Regions from separate parts of the Dechloromonas sp. A34 genome, predicted to be linked through region 1. Evidence: riboswitches for the same ligand, from Rfam matches in the RefSeq annotation. Region 1 holds a riboswitch; each other region holds the start of a gene.
What was found. Region 1 has a riboswitch for cyclic di-GMP ahead of NQE15_RS09100 (hypothetical protein). Riboswitches for the same ligand answer to the same signal wherever they lie in the genome.
Positions count from the first base shown of each region.

Region 2: it holds a riboswitch for cyclic di-GMP, as region 1 does, so the genes downstream of both, NQE15_RS24065 (DUF1631 family protein) here and NQE15_RS09100 (hypothetical protein) in region 1, are expected to answer to the same signal.
Region 3: it holds a riboswitch for cyclic di-GMP, as region 1 does, so the genes downstream of both, NQE15_RS18025 (HD-GYP domain-containing protein) here and NQE15_RS09100 (hypothetical protein) in region 1, are expected to answer to the same signal.

Region 1 covers NZ_CP102486.1:1,801,767-1,806,297, reverse strand. Annotated here, with positions in the region: gene nhaR (transcriptional activator NhaR) at 1-104, opposite strand, end outside; gene nhaD (sodium:proton antiporter NhaD) at 271-1,554, shown strand; cyclic di-GMP riboswitch class I at 1,724-1,821, shown strand; gene NQE15_RS09100 (hypothetical protein) at 1,829-2,389, shown strand; gene NQE15_RS09095 (aldehyde dehydrogenase family protein) at 2,790-4,310, shown strand; gene NQE15_RS09090 (DUF779 domain-containing protein) at 4,403-4,531, shown strand, end outside.
Region 2 covers NZ_CP102486.1:2,388,138-2,392,668, reverse strand. Annotated here, with positions in the region: gene NQE15_RS11990 (DUF5610 domain-containing protein) at 136-732, shown strand; gene NQE15_RS11985 (HDOD domain-containing protein) at 896-1,735, shown strand; cyclic di-GMP riboswitch class I at 1,788-1,886, shown strand; partial or broken gene NQE15_RS24065 (DUF1631 family protein) at 2,041-4,238, shown strand; tRNA gene NQE15_RS11970 (tRNA-Ser) at 4,322-4,414, opposite strand; gene NQE15_RS11965 (aspartate kinase) at 4,467-4,531, opposite strand, start outside.
Region 3 covers NZ_CP102486.1:3,602,413-3,606,943, reverse strand. Annotated here, with positions in the region: gene NQE15_RS18030 (EAL domain-containing protein) at 1-679, shown strand, start outside; cyclic di-GMP riboswitch class I at 801-890, shown strand; gene NQE15_RS18025 (HD-GYP domain-containing protein) at 1,085-2,218, shown strand; gene NQE15_RS18020 (TetR/AcrR family transcriptional regulator) at 2,523-3,200, shown strand; gene NQE15_RS18015 (acyl-CoA dehydrogenase) at 3,276-4,531, shown strand, end outside.

The DNA.
Region 1 (4,531 bases):
TGGCCGCTCAGGGTCTGCGGTGTGACATTGATCGCCTCGGCAGCACGCGCCACGCTGCCGGCCTTGGCCACCTTCCAGAAATAGAACAGATGCTTGTGGTTCATGGGCCGCCAAATTCATCGAGAAAAACGCATGATTAAATGAAATAAATCGAATTTATTTTACTCGCCGACTGCGCTACTGTATGCGCCCGGCGCGAGCACGGCCAGCAATTGCCGACGCTCGCGACGCGTCCGCCCCCTGTCACCCGCCCTGCCAAAGGTTGTCGAAATGCTCACTGCGATTGTTGTCGTCTTCGTCATCGCCTACGCCGCGATTGCGCTGGAACACCCACTAAAGATCAACAAATCGGCATCGGCACTTTTAGGTGCTGGCCTGCTGTGGACCATCTATGCTTTGGCGATGGGTGATCACCACCTCGTCGGTGAGCAACTCGGCGAATCCCTGATGGGCACGGCCCAGATCGTCTTCTTCCTGATGGGGGCGATGACCATCGTCGAGGTGGTCGATGCTCACAACGGCTTCGAAGTGATCACCAAGCGCATCCGGACGGCGAATCTGTCGTCGCTGATGTGGCTGGTTGGTTTCGTCACCTTCTTCCTCAGCGCCCTGCTCGACAACCTGACCACCACGATCGTGATGATCTCGCTGATGCGCAAGCTCCTCGCCAAGCACGACGATCGCCTGTTCTTCGCAGGCATCATCGTCATCGCGGCCAATTCGGGCGGCGCCTGGTCGCCGATCGGTGACGTGACGACGACGATGCTGTGGATTGGCGGCCAGATCACGGCGCTGGCCATCATCAAGGGCGTTATCCTGCCGTCCCTGGTCAGCCTGATCGTACCCTTGGGCATTACGGCCTACGCCTTGCGCGGCCGCCAGGTGGAATCGCCGGAACTAGTCGACGACGACCATGGTTTGCGCACCACCGAATTCGAACGCAATCTGATGTTCTTCATGGGCCTGGGCATCCTGGTGGCCGTACCCGCCTTCAAGACGATCACCCATCTGCCGCCTTTCATGGGCATCCTGTTCGGCCTGGGCATCCTCTGGCTGGTCGGCGATCTGGTGCATCGCCACAAGGAAGACGAGTTCAAGCAGCACCTCACGCTGGCCCATGCCCTGAGCAAAATAGACATGAGTTCCCTGGTCTTCTTCGTCGGCATCCTGCTCTCGGTGGCGACGCTGGAACATACGCATATCCTGACCGCACTCGCCCAGTGGCTCGACCAGACCGTCGGGCGACAGGACGTCATCGTGCTGATCATCGGCATGGTCAGCGCCATCGTCGACAACGTGCCCCTGGTCGCCGCCTCGATGGGCATGTACAGCCTGACCGACTTCCCACCCGACCATTTTCTCTGGGAGTTCCTGGCCTATTGCGCCGGCACCGGCGGTTCCATCCTGATCATCGGCTCGGCCGCCGGCGTCGCCGCCATGGGGCTCGAGAAAATCCATTTCTTCTGGTACGTCCGCAAGATCAGCGGACTGGCCCTGGTCGGCTATTTTGCCGGGGCAGGTGTCTATCTCGTTCAGCATCAGCTGCTCACGTAACCGGAGCTCGACCGCCTTGCGAAGTAAAAGTCAAGCCAGAGCATCGACATATCGCCAATGAAACATTGACGCAGATCAACTTTGTTGCAAAAATCGTAACCATAGTGTTTTGGAATAGCAAAACACCATAAGGGAGAATGAGTTCAAGCGCCGACTTGAACTCGCTCAAATCCGAAAAAGGCACACCCGACCGAAAGGCGGGTTCGCAAAGTCACCGGTCTACCGGGAGAAGCCCTGGCTTCACCCCACGACAGCGGGATTGCCGGGGTTACGCATGCGCGTCGTTCGCCACGTTGTTCGTTCGTTGCTGCTGTTCGCAGCACTCGCTGTCTCAAACTTCAGTTTTGCCAATATCGACAATCCCCTGGCTGATGGCCCGCGCTGGGCCTGCTGGTACGCGCCGACCACGCTCAGCGTTCAGTGTTTGCTGATTCATGCCCCGACTCAGGGCATCGAGCTACGGGCTACCGAAGTGGCCAGCCGGATCGACCGTCGCCTGCCGACGCTGGTCCGCATGATCTGGGGCAGCCCCGAGCAACTGGCGGGAACCCACATCAGCATTCCCTTGATGACCACACCCTACGAGATGGACTTTGTCGGGCAGCTGGCCAAGTCGGTGATGTGCGGCGCACAGAAGGATTGTTCGATCCATTTCGACGCCAACACCGATGGCTTTGCGCCAGTCCGCGCCGCCGCCCTGGAGTCGGGCAGCAGCGAATCGGAAATCCTCGCCGAAATGAATGCCCAGGGTCTGGCCCTGGCCCTGGCCCTGGCCCCGAGCGAAGTGGCGGCCTCAGCCAATAACAAGAAGCGCAAACGCGGTTTTGTAAGCTAAGGCGCCGCGCCGGCCTTGGGTCGGCCACGCAAACCGCTGACCGGAAGGCATTTTCGCCGCCACGCCGCCCCCGGCACGTCCATTTTCCCGCGTAATTCAGCACTCCGCCTGAATCAGGCCCGACGCTCCCGTGTTGCCCGTGCACGATCTGCTCAGCATTGGAACAGTTGCTGAGCAATTGATCACCGGCCGCCCCACCCCCTCCGCCACGACTCGGCCGACAAATCGACAAGTGGATGATTTATTTGAGATTTCAATATTGCGAACCGGCAGCCGGGCGGCTGGCATACGGCATGCACCTTATCTGGCAGGACACACGGCAGGGCGCCGGTTCAGATCGAACCAGTTCCTTCCCCTCGAATCAACCCGTTAGCAACCTCATAAATTTCAGGAGACATATATGCTCTACGCAGCCCCCGGCACCGCTGGCGCCAAAATCGCTTACAAATCCAAGTACGACAATTTCATCGGCGGCAAGTGGGTCGCTCCGGTCAAGGGTGAGTACTTCAGCGTCATCACCCCGATCAGCGGCAAGCCATACACGATGGCCGCCCGCTCCACCGCCGAAGACGTCGAACTGGCGCTCGACGCAGCCCATGCCGCTTTCCCGAAATGGGGCAAGAGCGATGCCACGACCCGCTCCAATATCCTGCTCAAGATCGCCGACCGCCTCGAAGCCAACCTCGAACTGCTGGCCTATGCCGAGACGGTCGATAACGGCAAGCCGATCCGCGAAACGCTGAACGCCGACATCCCGCTCGCCGTCGACCACTTCCGCTACTTCGCCGGTTGCCTGCGCTCGCAGGAAGGTGGTATCTCGGAAATCGACGAGAACACCATGGCCTACCACATCCATGAGCCGCTCGGCGTCGTCGGCCAGATCATCCCCTGGAACTTCCCGATCCTGATGGCCGCCTGGAAACTGGCACCCGCGATCGGCGCCGGCAACTGCGTCGTCTTGAAGCCAGCCGAATCGACCCCGATCTCGATCCTGATCCTGATGGAACTGATCGCCGACATCCTGCCGCCGGGCGTGCTGAACATCGTCAACGGTTTCGGCCGCGAAGCCGGCATGCCGCTCGCCACCAGCAAGCGCATCGCCAAGATCGCCTTCACCGGCTCGACCTCGACCGGCCGCGTGATCGCCCAAGCCGCCGCCAACAACCTGATTCCGGCCACCCTGGAACTGGGCGGCAAGTCGCCCAACGTCTTCTTTGCCGACGTCATGGACAAGGATGACGGCTTCCTCGACAAGGCCATCGAAGGCCTGGTGCTGTTCGCCTTCAACTCGGGCGAAGTCTGTACCTGCCCGTCGCGCGCCCTGATCCAGGAATCGATCTACGACAAGTTCATGGAACGTGCCCTGAAGCGCGTTGCCGCCATCAAGATGGGCAGCCCGCTCGACACCGAGACCATGATGGGTGCCCAGTGCTCGCAGGAACAGATGACCAAGATCCAGTCCTACCTCGATCTCGGCAAGGAAGAAGGTGCCCAACTGCTGATCGGCGGCGAACGCGCCCACCTCGGTGGCGACATCGAAGGCGGCTTCTACGTCAAGCCGACCCTGTTCAAGGGCCACAACAAGATGCGCATCTTCCAGGAAGAAATCTTCGGGCCGGTGCTCGCCGTCACCACCTTCAAGGACGAAGCCGAAGCCCTGGCCATCGCCAACGACACGCTGTACGGTCTCGGCGCCGGCGTCTGGAGTCGCAACGGCAACGTCGCCTACCGCATGGGCCGCGCCATCCAGGCCGGTCGCGTGTGGACCAACTGCTACCACGCCTACCCGGCCCACGCCGCTTTCGGCGGCTACAAGGAATCCGGCATCGGTCGCGAAACCCACAAGGTCATGCTCGACCACTACCAACAAACGAAGAACCTGCTCGTCAGCTACGCCGAACAGAAGCTGGGCTTCTTCTAACCGCGCATCTCCTCCACTGGCCCAGTTTGCGGGCACTTTCAGGGGGCGGGCAACCGCCCCCCTTTTTTAAACACCGATTCGAGGAGAACACCATGGTCGAACGCGTCATCGCCACCCCGGCGACGCTGGAACTGATTGCGCTCCTGAAACAGCAATACGGGCCGCAATTGATGTTCCACCAGTCCGGCGGCTGCTGCGACAACAGTGCCGCCAACTGCTAC
Region 2 (4,531 bases), 590 kb from region 1:
CGGCCATGCACCCGCACGCCGGCGCTAGCTCTTTGTCCAGGGTGACCTAAGATGAGTTTGTACGGCCTACGCAAGTGGCAATCGCGAAGCAGTTACCGCTTGTATTTTCGGCGTTTAAATAGCGGGGATGTAGCCATGCTCAATCCATCAGCAAGCACCCAGTTGTATCGGACTTCAGCGTTACCGCAGGCTGAGCAATCCCGGGGCACGACCCGCTCCGGAAGCGAACGGGTTAACGCCTCGGATAACAGGAGCAATGCCCGCGATGAATTGAATGTGCAGATTCTGCAAGCCTCGGCAGAGGTCTCGCTGAAGGCCGGTGACCAGTCGCAGACATTGCTGTTTCGCAGCGCCATCGAGCGGATCAATGAACTGCTGAGCCCGACACTCGGCCCGGATGCGATTCAGGCAAAGATGGGCGATGACAACTCACCCGAGGCTACCGCCGAGCGCATTGTGTCGTTATCGACCGGTTTTTTCGACGCCTACGCCGCACAACACCCCGACGACGACCCAGGGCAGCTCGCTAAAGACTTTGTCGAGTTGATTCGCGGCGGCTTTGAAAAAGGCTTCAATGAAGCGAAAGATATCCTGCAAGGGCTAAAAGTCTTTGGCGGGGATATTGAAAGCGGCGTTATGAAAACCTACGAACTGGTCAGCAAGGGCTACGACGAGTTTCTCGCCAGCAAATTGGGCGGCGGCCAGCCAACGAAGAATCCGGACGACGCTTAGAAGCCTCGATTAGCAGGGAACAAATCCGGACAAGCAGTGCAGAGCTATCGCATCGTCTGCATCTTCGCTTACCATGGCCCTTCTGGACGATGGAAAGGCCGTCTGCGCAGGCGTCGACCGGTAACCGACCACGCCCAAATGCTCATGGACAGAGATACCGGCAATGGAAAGCAAAGAGTCGCTCCGTAAACTGATCGCCGAAGTGGAACAGGGGGAACTGGTCTTTTCGACCCATGCCCATGTCGCCCTACAGGTTCGCCTGGCGCTCGATGACCCGGACATTCATCTCGAGAAGGCGGCCAAAGTTGTCCAGGCAGAGCCCTTGCTGGCATCCCGGATTGTCGCCGTTGCCAACTCGGTGGCCTTCAACCGTTCCGGAAAACCGATATCGGATATCCGCTCTGCCGTGACACGACTCGGCATCAATCTGGTGCGCGCCTTGTCGACCGGCCTGATCATGCGGCAGATTTCAGCAACACCAACGGCGGCACACGAAACCCTCGCGTCGCGCCTATGGGAGCACAGTTCCCACGTTGCAGCCCTCTGCTACGTACTGGCACGACGGGTCAGCCATCAGAATCCAGACATGGCCATGTTTGCCGGAATTGTCCATGAGGTAGGTGGTTTCTATCTGATTTCTCGGGCGTCCGCCTACCCCGATCTCATTGACATCGGCGGCAACGAAACGTGGGCAGCAGGCGGAGAAGCACTGGTCGGCGACGCCGTATTGCGTGCCCTTGCCGTCCCGGACGACATTGCAACAGCCGTCCGGGCCCAATGGCAAGGGAATGTGACATTACCCCCGAAGAGTCTGGCCGACACACTATTTCTTGCCAATTGCCTGACGCCCATCACCAACCCATTGCAACCGGCCATATCGAGCAGCGAACATTCGGAAATGCTTGCCCTGGCCGGGCAGGTCATCGCCGATAACGCACTTGCCGCAGTACTTGAGGAGTCAAGCGAGGAACTAAATACTATAGCTGCCTCTCTCAGACTTTGATATATAGGGGTTTGATTTTTCTGGAAATGATCTAGAATCGTTTTGTGGCCTAACTGTATCAAGGCAAACCCTTCGAAAGATGGGGACGCAAAGTCACCGGTCTAACGGGTCGTATCCAAGGGATGCACCCCACGACAGCGGGACCGCCAGGCTAGGCGGAATTGACAATCCACATTCGTGCGATTGCCAATTGCGCAGATGGCAGCGCGTTTTTGATTCTTTCGCTTTCGTTGGTTTGCTGAACAGGCCCGATTTGATCGAGGTGCAGCATCGTCGTATTCTGTCTGCGACGAAGGGAGCGAGTCATGGCAACGGCCTACAGCAATGTAATCAATCTTCAACCGGGTGGTCCTCATGTGACTGCCTCGGCCAATCGTATCCTGCTCGAATGCCGGGATCTGGCTGCCCGCCGACTGCGCGAAGCGTTACGGGAAATGCTGCAAAAGGCCAGCGAGACTCTGCTCCAGCGCGCCGACATCGCCAAAGACTCCGACGAACGCCGCATGCTCCTTCGTCTTAACGACGCACTGAGCGAGAAAGGCGGTCGCCTCGAGGGACTTCTGGCAGCTCACTGGGGGCGCGAGTTCGATACGGTTTTGCGTGGGACACATAGCACGGCCTCTGGCTCTGGGAATATCCTCCTCGAGGAGATGCAAATCGTCGAGTATGGCGAGATGGACGAAGAGCTCGCCCTGAAATCTCTGGCTCGCCGACTCGACAACAAATGCGAAGGTGAACTCTATGCCCTGGGTCGCCGCTTCAATTACCTGATTGGCAAGGAAAGAGGCGCCGAGACCGAAAATCCGGCGGCTCCCGAGGTTCTTACTCGCGCCCTTCGCGGCGCCTTGCGGGAAGTGGATTTCGATCTGCACAGCCGGCTGGAGTTGTGGCACATTTTTGACGCACTAGTCGACGATCACATCGGGCCGATCTTTCACGCCATCAATGCCCAACTCTTGCAGCACAAGGTCCTGCCCGATCTGAGACGGGATTACGGACGGACCGCCAGCCACGATCCCAGCAAGGAGACAACGAAAAAAAATGCCGGCGGCGACATGTTCGCGATGCTGCAGCGTCTGGTCACTGGTTCAGGCAACACCCCCGCGACCGCGTCCCCGGCCGGAGTTATGCCGGGAATGCCGGCGACAGGCAACGCAGCAGGTCCGATGGAAGCGATGGCAGGCACAGCAGCCCCCGCCACACATGTCTGGGCCTCACTGGAAGCCTTGCAGCATGCCGCACAGGGCACGCTCACGCCCCAGTCCTCGGCAGATGGCAGCGCCAACGTTTTGTACCACTTCCGCGCCAGCGAGATTGGCCAAAGCCTTGGTCAGCTGGATGCCATTACCGTCGATATTGTCGCCATGCTTTTCGACATGATTTTCGACGACCGCGAAATTTCCGACCCGATCAAGGCCCTGGTCGGCAAACTGCAGATTCCGGTACTCAAGGTCGCGATGCTGGACCGAAGCTTCTTTTCGAGCAAGGCACATCCGACCCGCCGCCTGCTCGATCTCATCTCCAGGGCAGCGTTGCGCTGGGGCGGGAAGTCGGTCGCGACGACCCGATCTATACCAAGATCGCCGAAATCATTGACAACATACACAACAACTTCAAGCAGGACACGGCCCTCTTCGAAACGCTTTGTGACGATCTCGAGCACTTCCTGGCCGGGTACGAGGATGCGGCATCCGGCAATGTAACGCGCGCTGCACTCTTGGTCGTCCAGCGCGAACTGGACGAACTGGCCGACATGGCGGTCGACAGCGAACTGCAGCGCTGGCTGGAAAGCCCCTTACCCAGGGTGGTAAGCGATCTGCTCGATCATGAGTGGCGTTCTCTGCTGAAGCGTGTCCACCTGGAGGAAGGCCCCGGCAGCACGGCGTGGGAAAACACCTTGGCGACGGCTGGCGCTCTGGTTGAGAGTGTTCAGCCAAAGAATGACGTTCCAGAACGCCAGGCCCTGGCCCGCCAACTGCCAATGCTGATCAAGCAGCTGAGTGTGGGTTTCGACCGCGTGGAGGTGGAAGGCGAACGACGCCGTACCCTGCTCGACGCCCTCTTCCGGCTTCATGCAGCGGCCCTGCGGGGAACGGAACCACCACCGTCGGACGCCGCTGCGGAACCGGCATTACCCCCAGCGATCAGTGAGCCCCGCTTTACCAGCCAGGCGCTCGGCGATGGCGAGGTCACGGTCGAGAGCATATCGGTAAAGCTCCCCGTATCAGAGCAGCTTGCCAGCCATGAAGTCGAGGACCTGCAGCGCGGCGACTGGGTTGAATACCAGCAGCCCGACGGGAGCGCCATTCGCTATCGGCTTTCATGGATTAGCCCGCAACGAGGCATATTCCTGTTCACCAACCCGCAATCGCCGCACGCCCTTGCCGTCTCGCCCGACGCCATGAGCCTGCAAATGCAGCGCGGCGAAGTCAGGATTGTACCCACCGAACCCATTTTCGATCGCGCGCTGACGCGTACCATCGACATTCTGCAGGCCGCCTGACCAGTCGACAAATTTCGCTGAGCTCCGCAGTCAGATCACAGAAACAAAAAAGCGCCCCGAAAGGCGCTTGTTTGCTCGTTTTTTGGCGGACACGCAGGGATTCGAACCCTGGATCCAGGTTTTGCCCGGATGCACCCTTAGCAGGGGTGTGCCTTCGACCACTCGGCCACGTGTCCTTGCCTGCAACGAGGCGCGGATGATATAGCCTCCGCGCCCTTTGGTCAAACCTTACTGATCGAGACCAAACGTCCGGTGCAGAACGCGAACGGCCAGTTCCAGATATTTTTCGTCGA
Region 3 (4,531 bases), 1.8 Mb from region 1:
GGTGGCCGGGGTCGAGGCGCTGGTACGCTGGCAGCACCCCGAGAGGGGAATGCTGTTGCCTGGCAAATTCATCGGCATCGCCGAGGAGAGCGGCTTGATCCAGCCGCTCGGCGAGTGGGTCTTCTGGGCCGCCTGCAAGCAGTTGGCGGACTTTCGCGCGGCCGGTATCTACGGCGTCAGGATGGCGGTGAACATTTCCGCCATCCAGATGCGTAACGGCAACTTGCCGATCCTGGCCAAAGGCGCCATCGACGCCTTCGGGCTGAATCCCGCCGATCTGGTTTTCGAAATCACCGAATCGGTGGCCATGCAGCAACCGGCGGAAACCGTCCGCATCCTCGATATCCTGCACGATATGGGGATCGGTCTGGCGATTGACGATTTCGGAACCGGCTATTCATCGCTGAGTTACCTGCGCCTGTTCCCGATCGACTTGCTTAAGCTCGACCGCAGCTTCGTCGAGGAGATCGGGCAGAGCGCCGATGGTACCGTGATCTGCGATGCGACCATCGGCCTGGCCCACAATCTCGGCCTGCGCATCGTGGCCGAAGGCGTTGAAACGGACGAGCAGCGCGAATATCTGCGGGGCAGGGGTTGTGATCTGATGCAGGGTTTTCTTTTCAGTCGGCCGGTGCCGGCCAATGAAGTCATCGCCTTTATTCGCCAGCGCAACACTTAAGTTAAGTCGTAACAATCACGGGAAACTGAATAGTTGCCAAGGCAAACCAAATTGCATAAATTTGACCGCTATCGTGGGCTAATTTGATATTTGTCAAGCTGGCAATTTGCCACTAAAGTAGTGTGGGTACTGGCAAACTCGACTGAAAAGCGAGGACGCAAAGCCACCGGTCCTCTGACCCCATCAGGTCAAAGATAGCGGGGCTGCCAAGTACTCCCCTGTGCTTGACCGTTCACTCTCTGTCAGTTGTGTCCCCGTGTCTAACGAGCAACACCAACTGAACAGATGTCTCATGAGTGCATTCAATAGCGTAAACAATCACTGCCTTGGCAAGATCATGGCATTGACCGAAACGAACGATGTGATCGCATCGGACGATATCTACGACAGTCAGGGAGTGAAGCTGTGGGCCAAGGGGGCAAGATTTCCGGGAGCCTGCAGGAGCGACTGGCCAGCCGCAAGTTGCGGACGCCGCTTGAGCTGACGCTTGAGGTCGAGAATGGCATTACCACCGGCGATGTGGCCGATGACTGCCAAAAAATCATCCTGGCGAACCCGATTCTCTGTCACCTGGCCAGCAGCAAGGCCGCCTTTGCCTCTTTGTCACATCTGCGCCTGGTGCGCTTGCCGAGCGCCCTGAAGCTGTTGTTGGCCGCTGCCTACGGCAATCGTGGCGGCGATGAGTATTCGCACGAATTGCACACCATCGCGCTATGCGCCGGTTTTGCGGCATATGCCCAACTCTCCTCGATGGATACCGAACTGTTGCTGAGTGCTGCGCTATTGCATGATTTGGGTGTTCTGTACGTGAACCCGGATTTGCTGCACGCTGACCGTCCGTTGACCGCCAAGGAATGGGCCTCGGTGGCGGTTCATCCGAAGGTTAGCCATATGGTGGCGCTGGAAATCGGCAAACTGCGCGAAGAGGTGGGCCAGGGCATCGGCCAGCATCATGAACGGCTTGATGGCAGCGGCTATCCCTTCATGCTGACCAAGGAGAAGATTTCACCGATCGGCTCGATTCTGGCGGCCGCCGATGCCATGGCGGCGATCATCGAACGGGGCGGCGAAGGGGCGGCCTACCAGGCCACACTGGCCATCAGGCTCATCCCGGAAGAATTCAATCCGGTGCTCAAGGCCTACATCTGCACGTCGCTGCGGGATTTGGCTGAATCATTTGGCCATGGCGATCAGCCTTGCTATGAGCAGACCCGCGACGTCGTGTTCAAGCTCGATCAGGTCGAGCAGAAGGTGCTTGAACTCCTGCAGAGTGCCTCGGGCAAGGTGCACGACCTCCTGCAAATGGCCGGTAACGTCTGCCACAACGTGCGCAAGGCGCTACGAGCCACCGGAGTGGATTCCCTGCTGCAAACTTACACCCCTGGCGACGAGGGCGCGTTCTGTGGCGAGGTCTATCACATCGTCCATGAAACCGGTTGGCGGCTGCGCAATATCTCCCGTACCCTGCAGTTGCGGGCCGATGCCTTGGCGCTGGATGAACAGGCATTTCTGGCACCACTGATCTCCGTTCTGGAATAGTCGCCGACCGCCTTTCCGGTGGATCGAGTAGCCGACTCCGCCGAACTATCCTTCGCCCACCGCTTTAAGTCCTCCTGTTTCCGGAGGCCGCGTCCTTCGCGAATGGTCGAGCACCCCCGGGCTGCTTGAGCATTGCGAACCGCGATTGCCTGAGCGAAGCCAGTGGTCGAGTTTGTCGAATTCAGGCTCAAGCGCCTCCGCTCAGGTTTTCATTCAGTTATTTCCACAAAGATAGAAAACGCTTGCATTGCCCCAAGCTTTTTTCTATGATTAAAACGAACGTATGAATTACAAGGGAGCAATCATGGCTGAAGTCCGATCTGTCGATACCCGCGAGCGCATTCTTGATGCTGCCGAGCACCTGTTCATGGCGCACGGCTACGAAGGGACGTCGATGCGCCAGATCACCGGTGACGCCGGGGTCAATCTGGCGGCCGTGAATTATCACTTCGGTTCCAAGGAATCACTGATGCAGGAGGTGTTCCGCCGTCGTCTGGACTGGCTGAATGAGGAGCGGATGCGGGTGTTGAACGAGATGGAAGCCGAGGCGGCCGACAAGCCCCTGAAACCTTCGCAGATCGTCGACGGCTTCTTCGGCACGCTGTTGCGCATGGCGGGCGACGAAAAGCGCGGCGGGGTCACCTTCCTGCGCCTGCTCGGCCGGACGCTGACCGAGCCCTCGGAATTCATCCGCGCTTTTCTGGCCCACGAATATCAGGCGGTGATGGATCGCTACAAGGAAGCGCTGTTCCGCGCGCTGCCCGAGGTGCCCAAGGCCGAGATCGTCTGGCGCTTCCATTTCATGCTCGGCGCCACCTCCTACGCCATTGCCGGCACCGACGCGCTGCGCCTGGTTACCGACTGGCAGATCGAGGACGCGGATTCGACGGATCGCCTCGACCGCCTGGTGCCGCGCCTGATGTCCTTCCTGCTCGGCGGCCTGCGCGCGCCGTTGCCCCAGTTTTCGGATGCTGCGCCCTGAAGGATGGTTGTGCCGGGCGCAGTCAGTAGCAAATGAACGACCAAAAGCAAAAAAGACATAAAAGGAGACAACAGCATGTTCAACAGCCTCATCCCTCTGCTGGGTATTGCCGCTCTGGCGGCTTTGGCCGGGCTGGTCCTGATCCGGCCGCTGCGCCGGAGCCTGATCACCCGGCCCATTTTTTCCACCTACCGTAAGGTGCTGCCGCAGATGTCGGACACCGAGCGCGATGCGCTCGAAGCCGGCAGCGTCTGGTGGGAAGGCGAACTGTTCCGCGGCAAGCCGGACTGGCAGAAGCTGCACGGCTACCCGGTGCCCAAGCTGACGCCGGAAGAGCAGTCCTTCCTCGACCACGAGTGCGCGGAAGCCTGTCGCTTGGTCGACGACTGGAAAGTCACACACGAACTCTACGACCTGCCGAATGAAGCCTGGCGCTACATCAAGGACAAAGGCTTCCTCGGCATGATCATCCCCAAGAAGTACGGCGGTCTGGAATTCTCGGCCTATGCCCATTCGCAGGTGGTGACCCGGTTGTCGACGCGTTCTTCGGCGCTGGCGGTGTCGGTCATGGTGCCCAACTCGCTGGGCCCAGCCGAACTGCTGCTGCACTACGGCACCGAAGCCCAGAAGAACCACTACCTGCCGCGTCTGGCGAAGGGCATCGAGGTGCCGGCCTTCGCGCTGACCAGCCCGTGGGCCGGTTCCGATGCGGCCTCAATTCCGGATAGCGGGGTCATCTGCAAGGGTATGTGGCAGGGCAAGGAAGTCATCGGCATGCGGGTCAGTTGGGACAAGCGCTACATCACGCTGGCCCCGGTGTGCACGGTGTTCGGCCTGGCCTTCCACCTCTACGATCCCGACGGCCTGCTCGGCAAGAAGAAGCATATCGGCATCACCTGCGCCCTGGTTCCCTACGACCATCCGGGCGTCGATACCGGCCGCCGTCACTTCCCGCTCAACGCCATGTTCATGAACGGCCCGACGCGCGGCAAGGATGTTTTTATGCCGCTCGACTTCATCATCGGCGGCCCGGAAAAGGCGGGCCACGGCTGGCGCATGCTGATGGAGTGCCTGGCGGCGGGGCGCTCGATCTCGCTGCCTTCGTCGAACACCGGCATGGCGCAGATGACGGCGCGCGCCGTCGGCGGCTATGCCCGGGTGCGCAGCCAGTTCAAGATGGCGGTCGGCCGCTTCGAGGGCGTAGAGGAGGCGCTGACCCGGATCGGCGCCTACACCTACATGATGGATGCCGTGCGCAAGATGACGGCCGGTGCCGTCGATCTCGGCGAGAAGCCCTCGGTGGTCTCGGCTATCGCCAAATACCACGTCAC